DNA from 4 places in the Streptomyces sp. NPDC047525 genome. Region 1 is predicted to be linked to each of the others. Evidence: riboswitches for the same ligand, from Rfam matches in the RefSeq annotation. Region 1 holds a riboswitch; each other region holds the start of a gene.
The links. Region 1 has a riboswitch for cobalamin ahead of ABZ833_RS14285 (ABC transporter substrate-binding protein). Riboswitches for the same ligand answer to the same signal wherever they lie in the genome.
Positions count from the first base shown of each region.

Region 2: it holds a riboswitch for cobalamin, as region 1 does, so the genes downstream of both, cobN (cobaltochelatase subunit CobN) here and ABZ833_RS14285 (ABC transporter substrate-binding protein) in region 1, are expected to answer to the same signal.
Region 3: it holds a riboswitch for cobalamin, as region 1 does, so the genes downstream of both, ABZ833_RS17440 (ABC transporter substrate-binding protein) here and ABZ833_RS14285 (ABC transporter substrate-binding protein) in region 1, are expected to answer to the same signal.
Region 4: it holds a riboswitch for cobalamin, as region 1 does, so the genes downstream of both, metE (5-methyltetrahydropteroyltriglutamate--homocysteine S-methyltransferase) here and ABZ833_RS14285 (ABC transporter substrate-binding protein) in region 1, are expected to answer to the same signal.

Region 1 is NZ_JBEYTL010000004.1:410,810-415,367, forward strand. It holds gene ABZ833_RS14270 (MBL fold metallo-hydrolase) at 1-362, shown strand, start outside; gene ABZ833_RS14275 (ABC transporter ATP-binding protein) at 397-1,212, opposite strand; gene ABZ833_RS14280 (iron chelate uptake ABC transporter family permease subunit) at 1,209-2,240, opposite strand; gene ABZ833_RS14285 (ABC transporter substrate-binding protein) at 2,237-3,280, opposite strand; cobalamin riboswitch at 3,373-3,559, opposite strand; gene ABZ833_RS14290 (VOC family protein) at 3,617-4,066, opposite strand; gene ABZ833_RS14295 (helix-turn-helix domain-containing protein) at 4,072-4,558, opposite strand, start outside.
Region 2 is NZ_JBEYTL010000001.1:283,035-287,592, forward strand. It holds gene cobN (cobaltochelatase subunit CobN) at 1-1,960, opposite strand, end outside; cobalamin riboswitch at 2,029-2,181, opposite strand; gene cobG (precorrin-3B synthase) at 2,231-3,541, shown strand; gene ABZ833_RS01395 (precorrin-8X methylmutase) at 3,614-4,240, shown strand; gene ABZ833_RS01400 (precorrin-2 C(20)-methyltransferase) at 4,237-4,558, shown strand, end outside.
Region 3 is NZ_JBEYTL010000005.1:434,644-439,201, forward strand. It holds gene ABZ833_RS17435 (iron ABC transporter permease) at 1-255, opposite strand, end outside; gene ABZ833_RS17440 (ABC transporter substrate-binding protein) at 372-1,355, opposite strand; cobalamin riboswitch at 1,398-1,545, opposite strand; gene ABZ833_RS17445 (M67 family metallopeptidase) at 1,518-1,940, opposite strand; gene ABZ833_RS17450 (amino acid permease) at 2,024-3,496, opposite strand; gene ABZ833_RS17455 (DUF2017 domain-containing protein) at 3,849-4,445, opposite strand; gene clpS (ATP-dependent Clp protease adapter ClpS) at 4,457-4,558, opposite strand, start outside.
Region 4 is NZ_JBEYTL010000001.1:807,355-811,912, reverse strand. It holds gene metE (5-methyltetrahydropteroyltriglutamate--homocysteine S-methyltransferase) at 1-2,109, opposite strand, end outside; cobalamin riboswitch at 2,269-2,487, opposite strand; gene ABZ833_RS03895 (3-hydroxybutyryl-CoA dehydrogenase) at 2,659-3,528, opposite strand; gene aceB (malate synthase A) at 3,525-4,558, opposite strand, start outside.

The DNA of each region.
Region 1 (4,558 bases):
GCGAGGACGTCGAACCGTTCGTCGGCGAGGTCGTCGGCTTCGTCCTGACCGGCGACGGCCTGCCCACGGTCTACGTCAGCGGCGACAACGCCTCACTCGGCGCGGTCGAGGAGACCGCCGCACGGTTCGGCCCGGTGGACACCGCCGTCCTGTTCGCGGGCGCTCCCCGCTTCCCCGTCCTGTTCGACGGCGCACCGCTCGTCCTCGACAGCGCCCAGGCCGCCGAGGCCGCGAAGATCCTCGGGGCGCGCCGGGTCGTCCCCGTCCACTTCGACAGCTGGGCCCACTTCACCGAGGGGCGGGACGAGCTGGTGTCCGCCTTCGCCGCCGCCGGTCTCGCCGACCGTCTCAGCCTGGGCTGAGCCGGTCGGACGGGGAGCTGAGGCCCGGAGGAACTCAGGCGCGCAGGAAGCGGATCGACGGGCGCGGCTCCGGGCCGTCGTCCGCCGTCGTCACCACCGCCCTCACCCCGTACACCTTCGCGATCAGCTCCTCCGTGATCACCTCGCCCGGCGTGCCCGACGCGTACGCGACTCCCTCGCGCAGGACCAGTACGTGATCGCAGAACATCGCCGCCAGGTTCAGGTCGTGCAGGGCGATGACGCTCGTCAGGGGGAGGTCCGCCACCAGGGAGAGGAGGTCCAACTGGTGCTGGATGTCCAGGTGGTTGGTCGGTTCGTCCAGGAGGAGTTCCTGGGGGGTCTGGGCCAAGGCCCTTGCTATCTGGACCCGTTGGCGTTCGCCGCCGGAGAGCGTGTGCCAGGACTGGCCCGCCCGGTCGGAGAGACCGGTGCGGGTCAGGGCCTCGCGCACCGCCTCGTCGTCCTGGGGCATGGAGGGTGACCACGCCCTGCGGTGCGGGATGCGGCCCAGGCGTACGACCTCCTCCACCGACAGCTCGACCTGCGTGGTGGCGTCCTGGTCCACCACCGCCACCCGGCGTGCCACCGTGCGGCGGCCCACGTCCCGCAGCGGTCGGCCGTCCAGGGTGACCACTCCCGATGCGGGGGCCAGGACTCCCGCCAGGACGCGCAGGAGCGTGGACTTGCCCGAGCCGTTCGGGCCGAGGAGGCCGACCGTGGCTCCGGGGGGCGGGGCCAGGGTCACCCCGTCGACGATGAGGCGGCCGCCTGCCTCTCTGGTCACCCGGTCGGCGCGCAGGCCGGGTCCGGCAAATGAGGGTGAGGGCGTGCCGTCCGTGCGTGCAGTCATGTCGTCTTCCGAGTGCGGTAGAGGACCAGGACGAACGCCGGGACGCCGATCAGGGACGTCACCACACCCACCGGCACCTCCTGCGGGTCGAGGACCGTACGGGCCAGCGTGTCCACCCACACCAGGAACACCGCGCCCGCGAGCGCCGTGACCGGGAGCAGCCTCGCGTGCCCGGAGCCGACCAGGGCGCGCGCCGCGTGCGGCAGGACCAGGCCCACGAAGCCGATGGCGCCCGCGCTGCTGACCAGGGCCGCCGTGAGCAGGGCCGTGACGGAGAGCAGGATCAGCCGGGTGCGGGCGACATGGACCCCCAGCGTCGCCGCCGCGTCCTGGCCGAACACGAACGCGTCCAGGGTGCGGGCGTGCGCCAGGCAGACCGCGAGGGACACGAAGAGCACCGCCCCGCACATCCACACATCCGTCCAGCCCACCCCGCTCAACGAGCCGAGCAGCCAGAACAGGACGCCGCGCGTCGTCTCCGCGTCGCCCGCCGTGAGGATCACGAACGAGGTGAGCGCGGAGAAGAGCTGCATCGCCGCCACTCCGGACAGCACCACGCGGTCGGTGCTCCCGCCCAGGGTGTGGCTGAGCAGCAGGACGAGGGCGAAGGAGAACACGGCCCCCACGAAGGCGCCCGCCGAGATCGACACCACTCCCCCGCCGACCCCCAGGACGACGATCGCGACCGCGCCGGTGGACGCCCCCGAGGAGACACCGAGCACGAAGGGGTCGGCGAGCGGGTTGCGCAGGAGGGACTGGAGGACCGTTCCGCAGACCGCGAGGCCGGCGCCGCAGACCGCCGCGAGGAGCGTGCGCGGCATGCGCAGGTTCCAGACGATGCCGTCCCGGATGGGCGTGAGCGTGGCCTCTCCCCAGCCGAGGTGCGCCGCCACCGCCGACCACACGTCCGGTACGGAGATGTCCGCGGGGCCGATGGTGACGGCCACCGCCACGGAGAGGGCGAGGGCGGCGACACCGGCCGTCCAGAGCAGGGTCTGCCGTATGCCGCCCGTGAGGGCTCCCGTCACTTGGCGAGCCCGAACTCGCGCAAGGCGTCGGCGACTTGCTCCACGCCGTCCACCGTGCGGATCGTCGGGTTCATGGCCTGGCCGCTCAGGAGCACGTACCGCTTCTTCTTCACGGCGGTCAGGTTCTTGGTGACCGGGTTGGACTCCAGGAACTCGATCTTCTTCTTCGCGCTCTCGGCCGTTTGCGACTTGCGCGTGAGGTCGCCGATGACCAGGACGTCCGGGTCGCGGTCCGCCACCGTCTCCCAGTTGATCTGGGGCCACTCCTCGCGGGTGTCGTCGAAGACGTTCTTCACGCCCAGTTCGCGGGTGATGATGCCCGGCGCACCGCAGCAGCCCGCCATGTAGGGCGCGTCGGAGTTGGCGAACCAGTAGAGGAGCGTCGTGTCGGACGCCTCACTCACCTTGATGGTCTTCTTGGCCTTCGCCACCCGGCCCTTGAGCTCCGCGATCAGGCGTTCGCCGCGCTTCTCGACCCCGAAGGCCTCGGCCAGGTCCCGGATCTCGCCGTACACCGTGTCCATGGTCAGCGTCTTGTCGCGGCGGCCGTCGCCGTCGCCGCTGTTGTCCTTGCCCGCGCAGTCGGAGGGCGAGACATAGGCGGGTACGCCGAGTTCGGCGAACTTGGCGCGGTCGGCGACGCCGCCCTTGCTGACCGTCGCCAGGAAGGAGGCGGTGACGAAGTCCGGTTCCTCGGCGAGGACCTTCTCGAAGGAGGGGTAGCTGTCGGCGAGCCGCTCGACCTTGGAGTTGTCCTTCTCCAGACCCTTGAGGACCGGGTCCGTCCAGGTGCCGGTGCCGGCCATGCGGTCCGCGAGGCCGAGCGAGAGCAGGATCTCGGTGGAGCCCTGGTCGAGGGAGACCGCCCGCTGCGGCGGCGCCTTGATCTCCGCCTTCTTGCCGCAGGAGGTGAGGGTGAGCGGGTAGCCGCCGGCCTTCTCGGCCGAGGAGTTCGCGGAGTCCGAGGAGTCCGAGGAGCCGCCCGACGAGCCACACGCGCTCAGGGTGACGGCCAGGGCTGCGGCGAGAAAGCCGGACATACGTACACGACGGGCTGTGGAGGACACACGATCCCTTGAGTCTCACGGCTCATACGCGGAGCCTGGCCTGCTTCGTCACCTCCGCCGCTCGGTGCGCGGGCGAAGGTGCCAGCAGGTCTTCGGACTCGGGGATCGGCCGGGCGGGGCGCCTTCCCAGGCGTCCGTGGACGCCCAGTGGCCGTGGCCCCGCCCGTTCCCCCTCACCGCTGCGCGTCAGTTCCGGATTCGCACCGGATTCCCTGGCCCTGGTGTGGGTTGACTGGCGTCCGCAAGCTATCACGCAGGGCCAGGGCGTCTTCCGTCGCGCGAGGCCAGGGCATCTGCCGTCACGCGAGGTCAGGCCGCCTTGTCGGGCCTCGGTGCCCCGCGGTAGGTGCCGAAGGACCACTTGTTGCCCTCGGGGTCGGCGATCGCGAACTCCCGGCTGCCGTACGGCTGGTCCTCGATCTCACGGATGATCTCGACCCCGGCGGCGGTGAGCCGCTGGTAGAGGTCGTCCACGTGGTCGGTGACGACATACGCCCCGAACGTGCCCGGCTTCAGGCACCAGGCCTCGGACTTCTCGTCGTACGAGCCGAGCATGATCGCACCGCCCTCGGGCCAGTCGAGCTCGGCGTGGGCCACGCGGTCGCCGTCCTCGTAGACGGCGGTGCGCAGGAAACCGACCGTGCCGACCAGGAAGTCGATCAGGGCGGGGGCGTCGTGAGCCTGGAGGGAGGGCCAGACGGCGGGGGCACGCCCGGCGGAGGCGGACGGGGACTGCTGCTGCTTCTCGGTGGTGTTCATGGGGCCTACTCTTCGCCCCCGCCATAGCTCCCGGCTTGGATATTCCGGCACTCTTCGGCCAGCCAGCCGCTGGGGCTCACCCCGGTGTACTGCCGGAAGTCCCGCACCAGGTGGGAGTGGTCGTAGTAACCGCAGTCCGCGGCGACGCGGGCCAGATCGGGAGCGACGCCCGCCGCCACGGAGCGTGCGACGGCGCCGCGGGCGCGCTGGAAGCGCATCAGGCGTCCCGCCTGCTTGGGGCTCAGGCCCGTCTCCGCGCGGAAGAGCGTGGTGAGGCGGCGTTCGCTCAGCGCGACGTGCCGGGAGAGACCGCGCAGGGTGCCCGCGCCCCGGTGCCGGGCCAGCCAGGCCCAGGCCTCCGCGACCTCGGGACGTACGGATCCGGCGGTGTCCCCGGCGGCCACGCGCTGCCTCAAGTAGGCGGACAGGGAGGCGAATCGCTCCTGCCAGCCGCCCTGCTCGCACAGCAGCTCCCGTACGTCGGCGGCGCGG
Region 2 (4,558 bases), on a different contig from region 1:
GCCAGCCGTCGAGATGCATGATGAACTCGTCGAAGCCCTCGTCCTCGGGGCGGTCCTCGAGCCCCAGGTCGTGGTCGAGCTTGGCGGCCTGGATCAGCGTCCAGATCTGGGCGCGGATCGCGGGCAGCTTCGCCGGGTCCATCGAGGCGATCTGGGCGTGTTCGTCCAGGAGTTGCTCGAGGCGGGCGATGTCGCCGTAGCTGTCGGCGCGGGCCATCGGCGGTACGAGGTGGTCCACGAGGGTGGCGTGGACGCGCCGCTTGGCCTGCGTCCCCTCCCCTGGGTCGTTGACCAGGAACGGGTAGATCAGGGGCAGATCGCCCAGGGCCGCGTCGGGGCCGCAGGCGGCGGACAGGCCCGCGTTCTTGCCGGGCAGCCACTCCAGGTTGCCGTGCTTGCCCAGGTGGATCATCGCGTCGGCGCCGAAGCCGTTGTCGTCGGCGGACGCGGCGATCCAGCGGTAGGCGGCCAAGTAGTGGTGCGAGGGCGGCAGATCGGGGTCGTGGTAGATCGCGATCGGGTTCTCGCCGAAGCCGCGCGGCGGCTGGATGAGGATGAGCAGGTTGCCGCGGCGCAGGGCCGCGAGGACGATGTCGCCCTCCGGGTTGCTCGACCGGTCCACGAACATCTCGCCGGGGGCCGGGCCCCAGTGCTGCTCCACGGACTCGCGCAGCTCGGCGGGGAGCGTGGCGTACCAGCGGCGGTAGTCGGCCGCCGGGATGCGGACGGGGTTGCGGGCCAGCTGCTCCTCGGTGAGCCACTCCTGGTCGTGGCCGCCCGCCTCGATCAGGGCGTAGATCAGCTCGTCGCCGTCGCCGGAGGCAAGGCCCGGGACCTCCTCCGTACCGAAGTCGTAGCCCTCTTCGCGCAGTCGGCGCAGCAGGGCGACGGCGCTCGCGGGGGTGTCGAGGCCGACCGCGTTGCCGATCCGCGAGTGCTTGGTCGGGTAGGCGGAAAGGACGAGCGCGATGCGCTTGTCGGCGGCCGGGATGTGGCGAAGCCGCGCGTGCCGCACGGCGATGCCGGCCACGCGTGCCGCGCGCTCGGCGTCGGCGACGTACGCGGGCAGACCGTCCTCGTCGATCTCCTTGAAGGAGAACGGCACCGTGATCAGGCGGCCGTCGAACTCGGGGACCGCGATCTGGCTTGCGGCGTCCAGCGGGGACACGCCCTCGTCGTTGCCCTCCCAGTCGGTGCGTGAGCTGGTGAGGCAGAGCGCCTGGAGGATGGGGACGTCGAGGCCGCTGAGGGCGCCCGCGTCCCAGGACTCGTCGTCGCCGCCCGCCGATGCCTCGGCAGGGCGCGTGCCGCCCGCCGCGAGGACCGTGGTCACGATCGCGTCGGCGGCGCGCAGTTCATCGATGAGTTCGGGCTCGGGAGTACGCAGCGAGGCCACGTACAGCGGCAGCGGGCGCGCTCCGGCGTCCTCGACCGCGCGGCACAGGCTCTCGATGAAGGCGGTGTTGCCGCTCATGTGGTGGGCGCGGTAGTAGAGCACCGCTACGGTCGGTCCCTCGACCTGACGGGCGGTGCGCTCCAAGGGGCCCCACGAGGGCGCGGGGGCGGGCGGCTCGAAGCCGTGGCCGGTGAGCAGGACGGTGTCCGAGAGGAACCTGGCCAGCTGCTCCAGGTTGTCGGGGCCGCCGTGGGCCAGGTAGGCGTGGGCCTCGGCGGCGATGCCGATGGGCACGGTCGATGCGGCCATCAGCTGGGCGTCGGGGGCCTGTTCGCCGGTGAGGACGACCACGGGGCGGCCGGTCGCCACGACTTGGTCGAGGCCCTCCTGCCAGGCGCGCACGCCGCCGAGGAGGCGTACGACGACCAGATCAGCGCCGTCCAGGAGCTGCGGAAGGTCCTCGAGCGGGAGCCGGGAGGGGTTCGCGAAGCGGTAGGCGACCGGGCCTGCGGCGGCGCGGGCGCTGAGCAGGTCGGTGTCGGACGTCGACAGGAGCAGGATCATGCGGCGTCGGGCCTTCCTCGGGGTGTCCACGCCCCGGGTGGTGTCGATGGCGTCTCCCCTGCTCGAGCGGACGAGAGCTCGGGGAAGGGAGTTCCTGACTCACCCGGCATGCGCACCGGGCTCACAGTGGCGGGACCGCGCCGGAATCGCACCGGGCTTCCTCCCCTTGTCGCCGTCTGTGGCGACGACGGGCCGGCTGACCCGTCGCTAGGAATACTAAGGGCCGATCAACTACCGGGGGGGCAGGCGGACCTGCTGCGATGGGTCGGTATGCTCGCCGCCATGCCCCCATCGGTCCCCTCGCCCGCGCTCTCGGGAGACGAGTCTGCCCGCGGCCGCGGTGACGCCTGCCCCGGGACGCTGCGCCTTCACCGGGCGGACGACGGGGCCCTGGCCCGCGTCCGCATCCCGGGCGGTGTGCTGAGCGCGGGCCAGGCCGACGTGCTGCGGGACGCGTCGGAGCGGCTGGGAGACGGGGAGTTGCATCTCACATCGCGCGGCAATGTGCAGTTGCGCGGGCTGCCCGCGGACTGCGGCGGTGAACTGGCTTACCTGCTGGGCGAATCGGGGCTTTTGCCCTCCGAACGCCATGAGCGGGTGCGCAATGTGGTGGCCTCCCCGCTCGCGGGACTCGACGGCCGGGGCGAGGCGGACATCCGCCCGTGGCTGTCCGCCCTGGACGAGCTGCTGTGCGCCGGCGACCGGGCCGCCGCTCTGTCCGGCCGGTTCCTGTTCGCCCTGGACGACGGCCGCGGCGACGTGGGGGCGCTCGGCGGCGACGTGACCCTGACGGCGCGGGGCGAGGACGAGGCGCTGCTGCGGATCGGCCCGGCGCACGACGCCGTCCTGCTGGCGGCCGCGCAGGCACCGCGGGCCGCGCTCATCGCGGCCGAGACCTTCCTGGAGCAGGCGCCCGACGCCAGTGCGTGGCGGGTCACCGACCTGCCGAGCGGCGTCGGCCCTCTGCTCGACTCGGTCCTGCACCGCCTGCGCCAGGCCGGACTCCAAGTCACCCGCACCACCGCGCCCCTCCCCCGGGATCCGGGCGGACCCGCCCTCGGCGTCGTGTCCGGCCCGCACCCCACGGCCGCCCTCTCCCTCGGCCTGCCCCTGGGAAGCGTCAGCGCACCCCAGTGGCAGACGCTGACGGACACCGCCCGCCACCATGGCGGCGGCGAGCTGCGGCTGACCCCCTGGCGCGGAGTCGTCCTGCCCGGAGTCGAGCGGACAGCGGCCGCGCAGCTCCTGGAGGAACTGGGGGCCGCCGGTCTCATCACCGGATCAGACTCACCCTGGACCGGAGTGGGGGCCTGCATCGGCAGGCCCGGCTGCGCCAAGGCTCTGGACGACGTACGCGCCACGGCGAAGGCCGCGTTGGGCCGCCCCGTAGGGGCGCTGCCCGTGTACTGGTCCGGGTGCGAACGCCGGTGCGGACATCCGCACGGGGAGTGGATCGACGTCGTCGCCACTCCCGACGGACATCAGATCTCCCGCGTACGCGGCGAGAAACGGGACACGCCGGCGACCGTCCCCGGCAGCCCGGGCGCACTCGCCGGCGCCGTGGCCGCGGCCCGCGGCTGAACCACACATGAACACATGATCAACCCCGCAACACCCGACTGTTCCCTGCCCTATCAAGAGAGCGAACGCACTGTGCACCAGTACGAGAAGGACGGACCGGCGATCTACCGCCAGTCCTTCGCCACGATCCGCGCGGAGGCGGATCTGTCGGGCCTGCCCGCCGACGTGAGCCAGGTCGCGGTCCGCATGATCCACGCCTGCGGCATGGTCGACCTCGTACGCGACCTCGCTTTCACCCCGGACGTGGTGGCCAGGGCCCGCGAGGCCCTGCGTGCGGGCGCCCCCATCCTGTGCGACGTGGCGATGGTCGCAAGCGGCGTCACCCGCAAGCGGCTGCCCGCCGACAACGACGTGGTGTGCACCCTGTCCGACCCGGCGGTGCCCGATCTGGCCGCCGAGCTCGGCACCACCCGCAGCGCCGCTGCCCTGGAGCTGTGGCGCGACCGGATGGAAGGCTCGGTCATAGCCGTCGGCAACGCGCCCACCGCCCTGTTCCGCCTGCTCGAAATGATCGAGGAGGGCGCGCCGCGCCCCGCCGCCGTCATCGGTGTGCCCGTCGGTTTCGTCGGCGCGATGGAGTCCAAGGACGCCCTGGCCGCGCACCCGTCCGGCCTGGACCACATGATCGTGCGGGGCCGACGGGGCGGAAGCGCCATCGCGGCGGCCGCACTCAACGCGATCGCCAGCGAGGAAGAATGAGCGTGAGCGAGCAGAACACAGGCCGGCTGTACGGCGTCGGGCTCGGGCCCGGCGATCCGGCCCTCATGACCCTGCGGGCGGTCGAAGTCATCGCGGAGGCCGATGTCGTCGCCTATCACAGCGCCCGGCACGGACGGTCCATCGCGCGGTCCATCGCGGCCAAGCACCTGCGGGCCGACCACATCGAGGAAGCGCTGGTCTACCCCCTCACGACGGAGACCACCGACCACCCCGGCGGCTACCGGGGCGCGATGGAGGACTTCTACACCGAGGCGGCGGCCCGCCTCGCGGTGCACCTCGACGCCGGCCGCACGGTCG
Region 3 (4,558 bases), on a different contig from region 1:
GGAGGAGACGCCGAGGAGGAACGGGTCGGCCAGCGGGTTCCTCACCAGGGCCTGGAGGACGGTGCCGATGACGGCGAGCCCCGCGCCTACGGCTGCGCCGAGCAGGACCCGGGGCAGGCGGACGTCAAGGACGATCGTGCGGAACGGGGAAGGCTGTGCCCCTCCCGTCAGGATCTCCAGGACGTCAGCCGTGGGGATGCGGACCGACCCCAGGGCCAGGCCCGCAACGACCGCCGCCGCGAGGGCCACCAGCAGCCCGGCGACGACGGTGCCGTAACGGAGTCTTCCCCTGCCCCTCGACCGGTGGCCGTCGATCACCGGCTCCGCCGAGTTCGTCCTCAAACGCCGGACGGGCTGAACCCCCTGCCCCTTCACAGCTGGTCCGCCAGCTTGCTCACCGCCGCCGGTGCCCGCACCCCCACCACCGCGTCCGACAGCGGAAGCACCGCGAAGCGCTTGTGCTTGATGGCGGGGACGTCCGCGAGGACCGGGTCGTCGAGGAGGCGCTTCTTCTTCTGGGCGACCGTCGTGCCGCCGTAGTCGAGGATCACGATCACCTCGGGCTTGCGGTCGACCACCGACTCCCAGGACGCGTCGCCGAAGGACTTGTCCAGGTCGGCGAAGACGTTGCGGCCGCCCGCCCGCTCGATGATGTCGTTGCCGATGCCACGGCCGCCCGCCGTGAACGCGGTCTTGTCGCCGCTGTCGTAGACGAAGACCGGGAGGGGCTTCCTGGACTTCAGCTTCTTCGCGGTGGCGGACAGTTCGCCCTTCGCCGCGGCCACCCACTTGTCCGCCCGCGGCCGCACACCGAACGTGCTGCCGACCTCGCGGACCTCCTTGTAGACGTCGTCCATCGAGACCGCCCGCTTCGCGCAGCCCTCGACGTTGAGGCGGCTCTCGATGCCGGACTTCGCCAGGGCCCCGCGGCTGCGGCCCTCGCCCGCCAGGAAGGCGCTCGCGTAGCCGCCGTAGACGTAGTCGGGGTTGGCGGCAAGGAGCTTCTCGTAGGAGGGGTACTCCTTGGCGAGGACGGGGGTGTCCGCGTACGCCTTCGCGTACTTCGGCAGGACCTTGTCGTCCAGGTACGCCGTCCCCGCGAGGTGGTCCTTCAGGCCGAGCTCCAGCATCACTTCCGTCGCGTGCTGGTTCATCGTCACGGCGCGCTTCGGGGGTGCTTCGTACGTCGTCTTCACGCCGCAGTTCGTGACCGTGTACGGGAAGCCCTGTGTCTTGGACCCCGGCTTCGCCTCCGAGCCGCCGGAGGAGGAAGAGGTGGACGAACACGCTGCCAGCGGGGCCAGCAGGGCCGCGGCGATGAGCACGCGTATGTGTGCGCGAATGGGGCGGGGCATGGCTGAGCGCCTCCTCCAGGGGATTCCGCGTCCCCTGCGTCGTGGGAGAAGAAGGCGGCAGGTCAGTTCCTGACTGCCCCACCCGCGGAGGGTGGGGTCACAGTGGCGGGACCGTGCCGGATTCGCACCGGCTTCCTGGGTCCTGCCGCCTCAAGGTGAAGCTCAGTATGCCTGGACGATCTCGACCTCTTCCTCGGTGACCTCGCCGTCGACGATCCGGAAGGAGCGGAACTGGAACTCGCCCGCGCCGTCGGTGTCGGCCGTGGAGACCAGGACGTAGTGGGCGCCCGGCTCGTTCGCGTACGTGATGTCCGTGCGCGAGGGGTACGCCTCGGTCGCCGTGTGCGAGTGGTAGACGATCACCGGCTCCTCGTCGCGGTCGTCCATCTCGCGGTAGAGCTTGAGGAGGTCGCCCGAGTCGAACTCGTAGAACGTGGGCGAGCGGGCCGCGTTCAGCATCGGGATGAAGCGCTCCGGGCGGCCGGTGCCCTCCGGGCCCGCGACCACACCGCAGGCCTCGTCGGGGTGGTCCTGGCGCGCGTGCGCGACGATCTGGTCGTGGAGGGCCTGGGTGAGGGTCAGCATGGCAGCCAGGATAAGCAGAAGGGCCGACCCGTACCGAAGAGTGGTACGGACCGGCCCACATGCTGGGATCAGGCGTTACGGCACTACTTCACCGCGTCCTGCGGCTCGGCCTCGCCGCCGCCCGACGGCTGCGCGTTGCCGCGCTTCTGCATGACCAGGTAGCCGACGCCGAGGATCAGGGCCCAGACAGGAGCCGCGTAGAGCGAGATCCGCGCGTCCTTGTCGACGCCCATCATCACGATGACCATCGCGATGAAGGCGAGGGCGAACCAGCTCGTGTACGGGGCTCCCGGCGCCCGGAAGGTGGACTGCGGCAGCTCGCCGCGGTCGGCCTTGCGGCGGTACTTGATCTGGCAGACCAGGATCATGATCCAGGCCCACATGCCGGAGATGGTCGCGAAGGAGACGACGTAGTTGAACGCCTCGCCCGGCCACTGGTAGTTGATCCACACGCCGACCAGCATCAGTGCTGCGGAGAAGGTGGTGCCGACCAGCGGCAGGCCGTTCCTCGTGAGCTTGGTGAAGAACTTTGGGCCCTGGCCGTTGAGCGCCAGGTCGCGCAGCATGCGGCCGGTGGAGTACATGCCGGAGTTGCAGGAGGAGAGCGCGGCCGTCAGGACGACGAAGTTGACGATCGCGGCGCCGACGCCGAGGCCCATCTTGTCGAAGGCGGCGACGAACGGCGAGACGCCCGGCACGAACTCCGTCCACGGCACGACCGAGAGGATCATGATGAGCGCGCCGACGTAGAAGACGGCGATGCGCCACGGCACGGTGTTGATGGCCTTGGGCAGGACGGTCTTCGGGTCCTTGGACTCGCCCGCGGTGACGCCGACGAGCTCGACGGCCAGGAAGGCGAACATCACGATCTGCAGCGTCATCAGCGTGGAGCCGATGCCGTTCGGGAAGAAGCCGCCCTGGTCCCACAGGTGGGTCACGGAAGCGGTGTCACCGGCGTCGGAGAAGCCGATGGTGAGGATGCCGAGGCAGATCAGGATCATGCCGATGATCGCGGTGACCTTGACCATCGAGAACCAGAACTCGAGCTCGCCGAAGAGCTTCACGGAGATCAGGTTGGCGCCGTACAGGATGACCGTGAAGATCAGCGCGTAGGCCCATTGTGGAATGGAGTCGTGCGTCCAGTACTGCATGTACTGGGCCGCCGCCGTGACTTCCGTGATGCCGGTGACGACCCAGAAGAGCCAGTACGTCCAGCCGGTCACGTACCCGAAGAACGGGCCGATGAATTCACGTGCGTACTCCGAGAAGGAGCCCGACACGGCGCGGTACATGAGCAGCTCGCCCAGGGCCCGCATGATGAAGAAGATGACGAGGCCGGCGATGGCGTACGCCAGGATGAGGCTCGGGCCGGCCTTGTGAATGGCCTTGCCCGCACCGAGGAACAGGCCGGTGCCGATGGCACCGCCGATCGCGATCATCTGGATCTGCCGGGCACCGAGCCCGCGCTGATAACCCTCGCCTGACGAACCGGACGAACCGCCCGCTCCGTCGGCCTCATTGCCGTCGTGGTGCTCTTCGACCTGCACTGAGGTCATGGTGACGCCTTTCTCCACGCTAGATCCGTGCCCGCAGTCTGCGTAATGGCCACGGATCAGGTCCTGATCCCCCCGGATATGGATGGAGTGCTACCGGCGGTCTGCCGGCCCGAGCGCCACCGGTGACATGGGTGGCGTCACCGAGTGGTCGTGAAGATTTATCACGGCCGCAACAGTGATCGGCCGAGCCGCGTGTGGCCCATGCCACGAGAAGAACCGGACAAAATTCCCTCGCCGCATCAAAGACGGGCAGCCGAGTAACACGATCGTTATCCGGATTTGAGCGTCCGATGAGCGAACGGAAGGTAACCGCTGCTACATACAACGACTTTGCGCGGCCCGGGTGTGACTTCTAACCGATGAGCGTGCCGACCAGCGTCTCCTGCAGACCGCCCAGCCAGAGGTAGGCCATCACCATCGGCTTGCGGGGGTCCGAGTCCGGCAGCTGGAAGAGCACGTCCGTGTCGTCCTCGTCGGTCACCTCGAGGCGCGCGCCGATCGCCAGGCGCAGGTCGTTGAGCGCGCCGAGCCAGTGCCGCGACTCGTCGGCCGACAGCTTCAGCACGGCGCCGCCCTCGCCCTTCGACGTCAGGGCGTCGAGGCAGCGGATCACCACCAGGGCGTCGTCACGTTTCTTGGCCCGCAGGTCGTTCTCGGTGAAGCGCCTGAACTCCGATGAGTACGCGCGCAGTTCGTCCTCGTCGGCCTTCTCGCTGCCGGGGCCGCCGTACGCGTCAGGAAGCAGCCGCTTGAGAACCGGGTCGGTGGGCGGCTCGCTCGGCCCCTCCGCGAACAGCTCCGCGAGGGGGTCGTCGGATGCGTCCTCGGCCGGGCCCGGCCCGATCAGCTCCAGGAGCTGCACGGCGAGGGAGCGGATGATCGAGATCTCGACCTCGTCGAGCGCGACGGCGGCGCCGCCCCCGGGAATGGCTTCGAATTGTCCTGGCATCAGATGCGTCGCTACTTCCGGTCCTGCTGGAGGGTGGCCCACAGCCCGTATCCGTGCATGGCCTGTACGTCGCGCTCCATCTCCTCGCGGGAGCCGGTGGAGACGACGGCCCG
Region 4 (4,558 bases), on a different contig from region 1:
GACGCCGGGTCCCGCCTCGCGCGGGTAGCCGTGCTCGGCCAGTTCGCGGGCCACCTGCATGTGCGAGCGGGCGGCTTCCAGGCTGATGACGTCGGCGTCGAGGTCGTCGATGGCCTGGACGATGTCGCCGAACTCCGCGTAGCACATGTGCGTGTGGATCTGCGTGTCCGGGCGTACGCCGCTGGTGGTGAGGCGGAAGGATTCCGTGGCCCAGTCCAGGTAGGCCGGGTGGTCGGCGGCGCGCAGTGGCAGCGTCTCGCGCAGCGCGGGCTCGTCGACCTGGATGACCGAAGTACCCGCCTCCTCCAGGTCGTTGACCTCGTCGCGCAGGGCGAGCGCGACCTGGCGGGCCGTGTCGCCGAGCGGCTGGTCGTCGCGGACGAAGGACCAGGCGAGCATGGTGACGGGACCGGTGAGCATGCCCTTGACGGGGCGGTCGGTCAGGGAGTTGGCGTACGAGGTCCAGCGCACCGTCATCGGCTCGGGCCGGGAGATGTCGCCGGCCAGGACCGGCGGGCGCACATAGCGGGTGCCGTACGACTGGACCCAGCCGTGCTGCGTGGCGAGGTAGCCGGTGAGCTGCTCGGCGAAGTACTGCACCATGTCGTTGCGTTCGGGCTCGCCGTGCACCAGGACGTCGATGCCCGCCTTCTCCTGGAAGGCGAGGACCTCGCGGATCTCGTTCTTGATGCGCTCCTCGTAACCCGCCGTGTCGAGACGGCCCGCACGCAAGTCGGCCCGTGCCGTGCGCAGTTCGGTGGTCTGGGGGAAGGAGCCGATGGTGGTCGTGGGCAGCAGCGGCAGGCCGAGCCGGGTCCGTTGGGCCGCCGCACGCTCCGGGTAGGCGTGGGCGCGGCGGGCGTCGGCGCCGGTGATCGCGGCGACGCGGGAGCGTACGGCCGGGTCGTGGGTGAGGGCCGAGCCCGAGCGGGACGCCAGGCCGGCGCGGTTGGCGGACAGTTCGGCCGTGATGGCGCCCGTGCCCTGGGCCAGGCCGCGGGCCAGCGTGGCGATCTCGGCGGTCTTCTGGTGGGCGAAGGCCAGCCAGCGGGCGATCTGCGGGTCGATGTCCCGTTCGGCGGTGGCGTCCAGCGGGACGTGAAGCAGGGAGCAGGACGCGGAGACGTCGACCCGGTCGGCGAGGCCCAGGAGCGTGCCCAGTGTGCTGAGGGACTTCTCCAGGTCGTTGATCCAGATGTTGCGGCCGTTGACGACGCCCGCGACCAGACGCTTGCCGGGCAGCCCGCCGACGGCGGCGAGGTCCTCCAGCTGGCTCGCGGCGGCCTCGGTGAAGTCCAGGGCGAGGCCCTCGACCGGCGCCTTGGCGAGCACCGGAAGCGCATCGCCGAGCCTGCCGAAGTACGAGCCGACGAGGAGCTGAGGGCGGTCGGTGAGCGCACCGAGGTCGCGGTAGGCGCGGGCGGCGGCGTTGAGCTCGGCCGGGGTGCGGTCCTGGACCAGGGCGGGCTCGTCGAGCTGCACCCACTCGGCGCCCGCCGCGCGCAGGTCGGCGAGGACCTCGGCGTACACGGGCAGCAGACGGTCCAGGAGGGTGAGCGGCTCGAAGTCGGCGGCCACGCCGGGCGCGGGCTTGGCGAGCAGTAGATAGGTGACCGGGCCGACGAGCACCGGCCGGGCCGCGAGACCGAGCGCGACAGCCTCCTTCAGCTCCGCGACCTGCTTGGCGGAGTCGGCGGTGAAGACGGTGTCGGGGCCGAGCTCCGGCACGAGGTAGTGGTAGTTGGTGTCGAACCACTTGGTCATCTCGAGGGGCGCCACGTCCTGGGTGCCGCGGGCCATCGCGAAATAGCCGTCGAGCGCGTCGGTGTCGACGGCCTCGCGGTGCCGCTGGGGGACGGCGCCGACCATGACGCTGGTGTCCAGGACATGGTCGTAGTAAGAGAAGTCGCCGGTCGGCACTTCGTGGATGCCTGCGTCGGCCAGGTGCTGCCAGGTGGACCGGCGCAGCTGCGCGGCGGTGTCCCGGAGGGCGTCGGCGGTGACTCGGCCCTTCCAGTAACCCTCGACGGCCTTCTTCAGTTCCCGGTTGGGGCCCTGGCGGGGGTAGCCGTACACGGTGGCCTGTGCTGCCGCGGACTTCGCTGTCACGGAAATCTCCTTCGCGAGATGACTCCTGAGATCCCGGGACGGGACGCGGACGCGAAGGGATGACGAACCGGGCGGACCTGACGCGCGCCACCGGCGCGGTGCTCCACCTGATCTGACGCCGACCCGCCCACGAGGTCACCGGGATGTCCGCACGTGAGGGGTCACGTACGGGCAACGGGCAGGTCTTCGGACTCGCGGGCACACCTGCCGAGGCAGGTTCCTACTGGCCGTCGCTTCCCGGATCCGCGCTCGGATCCAGTGCGTATGACGGCGGTCGTTCCCACTCACCGCTGCGGGGCAGTCCCGGATTCCCACCGGGTTCCCTCTTACGACGCGTCTGCCTGGCGGACAGGGCGAACCAGCTGCACAGGTCAGGCTAGAGGGTGTTCGGCCTTCTGGGCAGTACTGATCACATTCCGGACCGTGAGGTGAGACACGGACCCCGCCCGGATCGGCACATGAGGGCGCGCGGAACAGATCACCACTCTGTTCCGCGCGCCCGCTCACAGCAGCCGCGGGCCCCTCAGCCCGGCGGCGGACCCGGGCCCCTCAGCCCCGGTCGTAGGTGTGGAACCCGCGGCCGCTCTTGCGGCCGAGCAGCCCCGCCTCCACCATGCGCTGGAGCAGCGGCGGCGGGGCGTACAGGGATTCCTTGAACTCTTCGTAGAGCGATGCCGCGATGGAGGCGACCGTGTCGAGGCCGATCAGGTCCGCCAGCTTCAGCGGCCCCATCGGGTGCGCGCAGCCCAGCTCCATGCCCGCGTCCACGTCGGCGGGCGTGGCGAAGCCGGACTCGGTCATCCGGATCGCCGAGAGGAGGTAGGGGACGAGCAGCGCGTTCACGACGAAGCCCGCTCTGTCCTGGGACCGTACGACCGTCTTGCCCAGGGTGTGCGTGGCGAAGTCCTCGACGGCGGCGACGGTCCGTGCGGCCGTGTGCAGCGAGGACACGACCTCGACCAGGGGAAGCACGGGGGCGGGGTTGAAGAAGTGCAGCCCGAGGACACGGTCGGCACGCCGGGTCGCCATCCCCAGACGCATGACCGGGATGGAGGAGGTGTTGGTGGCCAGGATCGCTTCGGGGTCCTCGACGACCTTGTCCAGGGTGGTGAAGATCTCCGTCTTGGCCGCAGTGTCCTCGACGACGGCCTCGACGACGAGCTGGCGGTCGGCCAGGTCGTCGAGGCTGCCGGTGAAGACCATGCGGGCCAGTGCGTCCTCGGCGCCGATGCGGTCCAACTTCCCGCGCTGGACGGCGCGTTCGAGCGACACGGCGACCCGCTCGGCGGCGGCGCGTGCGGCGAGGGCGTCGGCCTCGCAGACCACGGTGTCCAGGCCGGCGCGGGCACACACCTCGGCGATCCCGGCGCCCATCTGGCCCCCGCCCACCACACCGACCCGCCGGATGGCCGTGGTCATGACTGTCCCTCCGGGCGGCGCACGAGGTGACGGCTGTAGGCGTCCGTGGTGAAGAACGCGGGCAACTCCCGTGCCAGGGCGGTCCGTTCGAAGAGGCCACGGACTTCGTCGAGAGGGGCCCACGGGTACTCCGCGCCCAGGGCGGCTAGCTCGTCCTCCACCAGTTCGAGGACCGTCGCGCGATCCACGACCCGGTGGCGCAGCCACTGCCAGATCTGCACCCGGGCGATCTCGGCGGTGGCGGCGTCCTCCATCAGCCCGTACAGGGCGACGGCTCCCTGCCCGTGCAGCCACGCGGCGAAGTAGCGCAGGGCGACAGCGATGTTGGTGCGTACGCCCTCGGACGTCGGTGGCGCGCTGATGCGGCGCACGGAGAGCAGCCGGGCCGCCGTCACCTCGACGTCGTCACGGGTGCGGTCGATCTGATGCGGGCGCGTGTCGAGCACCCCGTCGAACACCGCGCGGCAGACGGGCACAAGGGCGGGGTGGGCGACCCAGGAGCCGTCGAAACCGTCCTCGGCCTCGCGCTCCTTGTCGAGCCGCACCGTGGCGAGGGCCGCCTGGTGGGCGTCCGGGTCCTTGCCGGGAACGTGGGCGGCCATGCCGCCGATGGCGTGGGCGCCGCGCTTGTGGCAGGTGCGGACGAGGAGTTCGGTGTACGCGCGCATGAAGGGGGCCGTCATGGTGACCTTCGCCCGGTCGGGCAGCAGGAAGTCGGTGCGGTGGCCGAAGGTCTTGATGAGGCTGAAGAGGTAGTCCCAGCGGCCCGCGTTGAGGCCGGAGCTGTGCTCGCGGAGCTCGTAGAGGATCTCCTCCATCTGGAAGGCCGCCGTGATGGTCTCGATCAGGACGGTGGCGCGGATCGTGCCGCGGGGGATGCCGAGGAGGTCCTGGGCGAGCACGAACACGTCGTTCCACAGCCGGGCCTCGTCGCGGTTCTCCAGCTTCGGAAGGTAGAAGTACGGGCCGTGTCCGGCGTCGATCTGCCGCTGGGCGCAGTGGAAGAAGTAGAGCCCGAAGTCCACGAGCG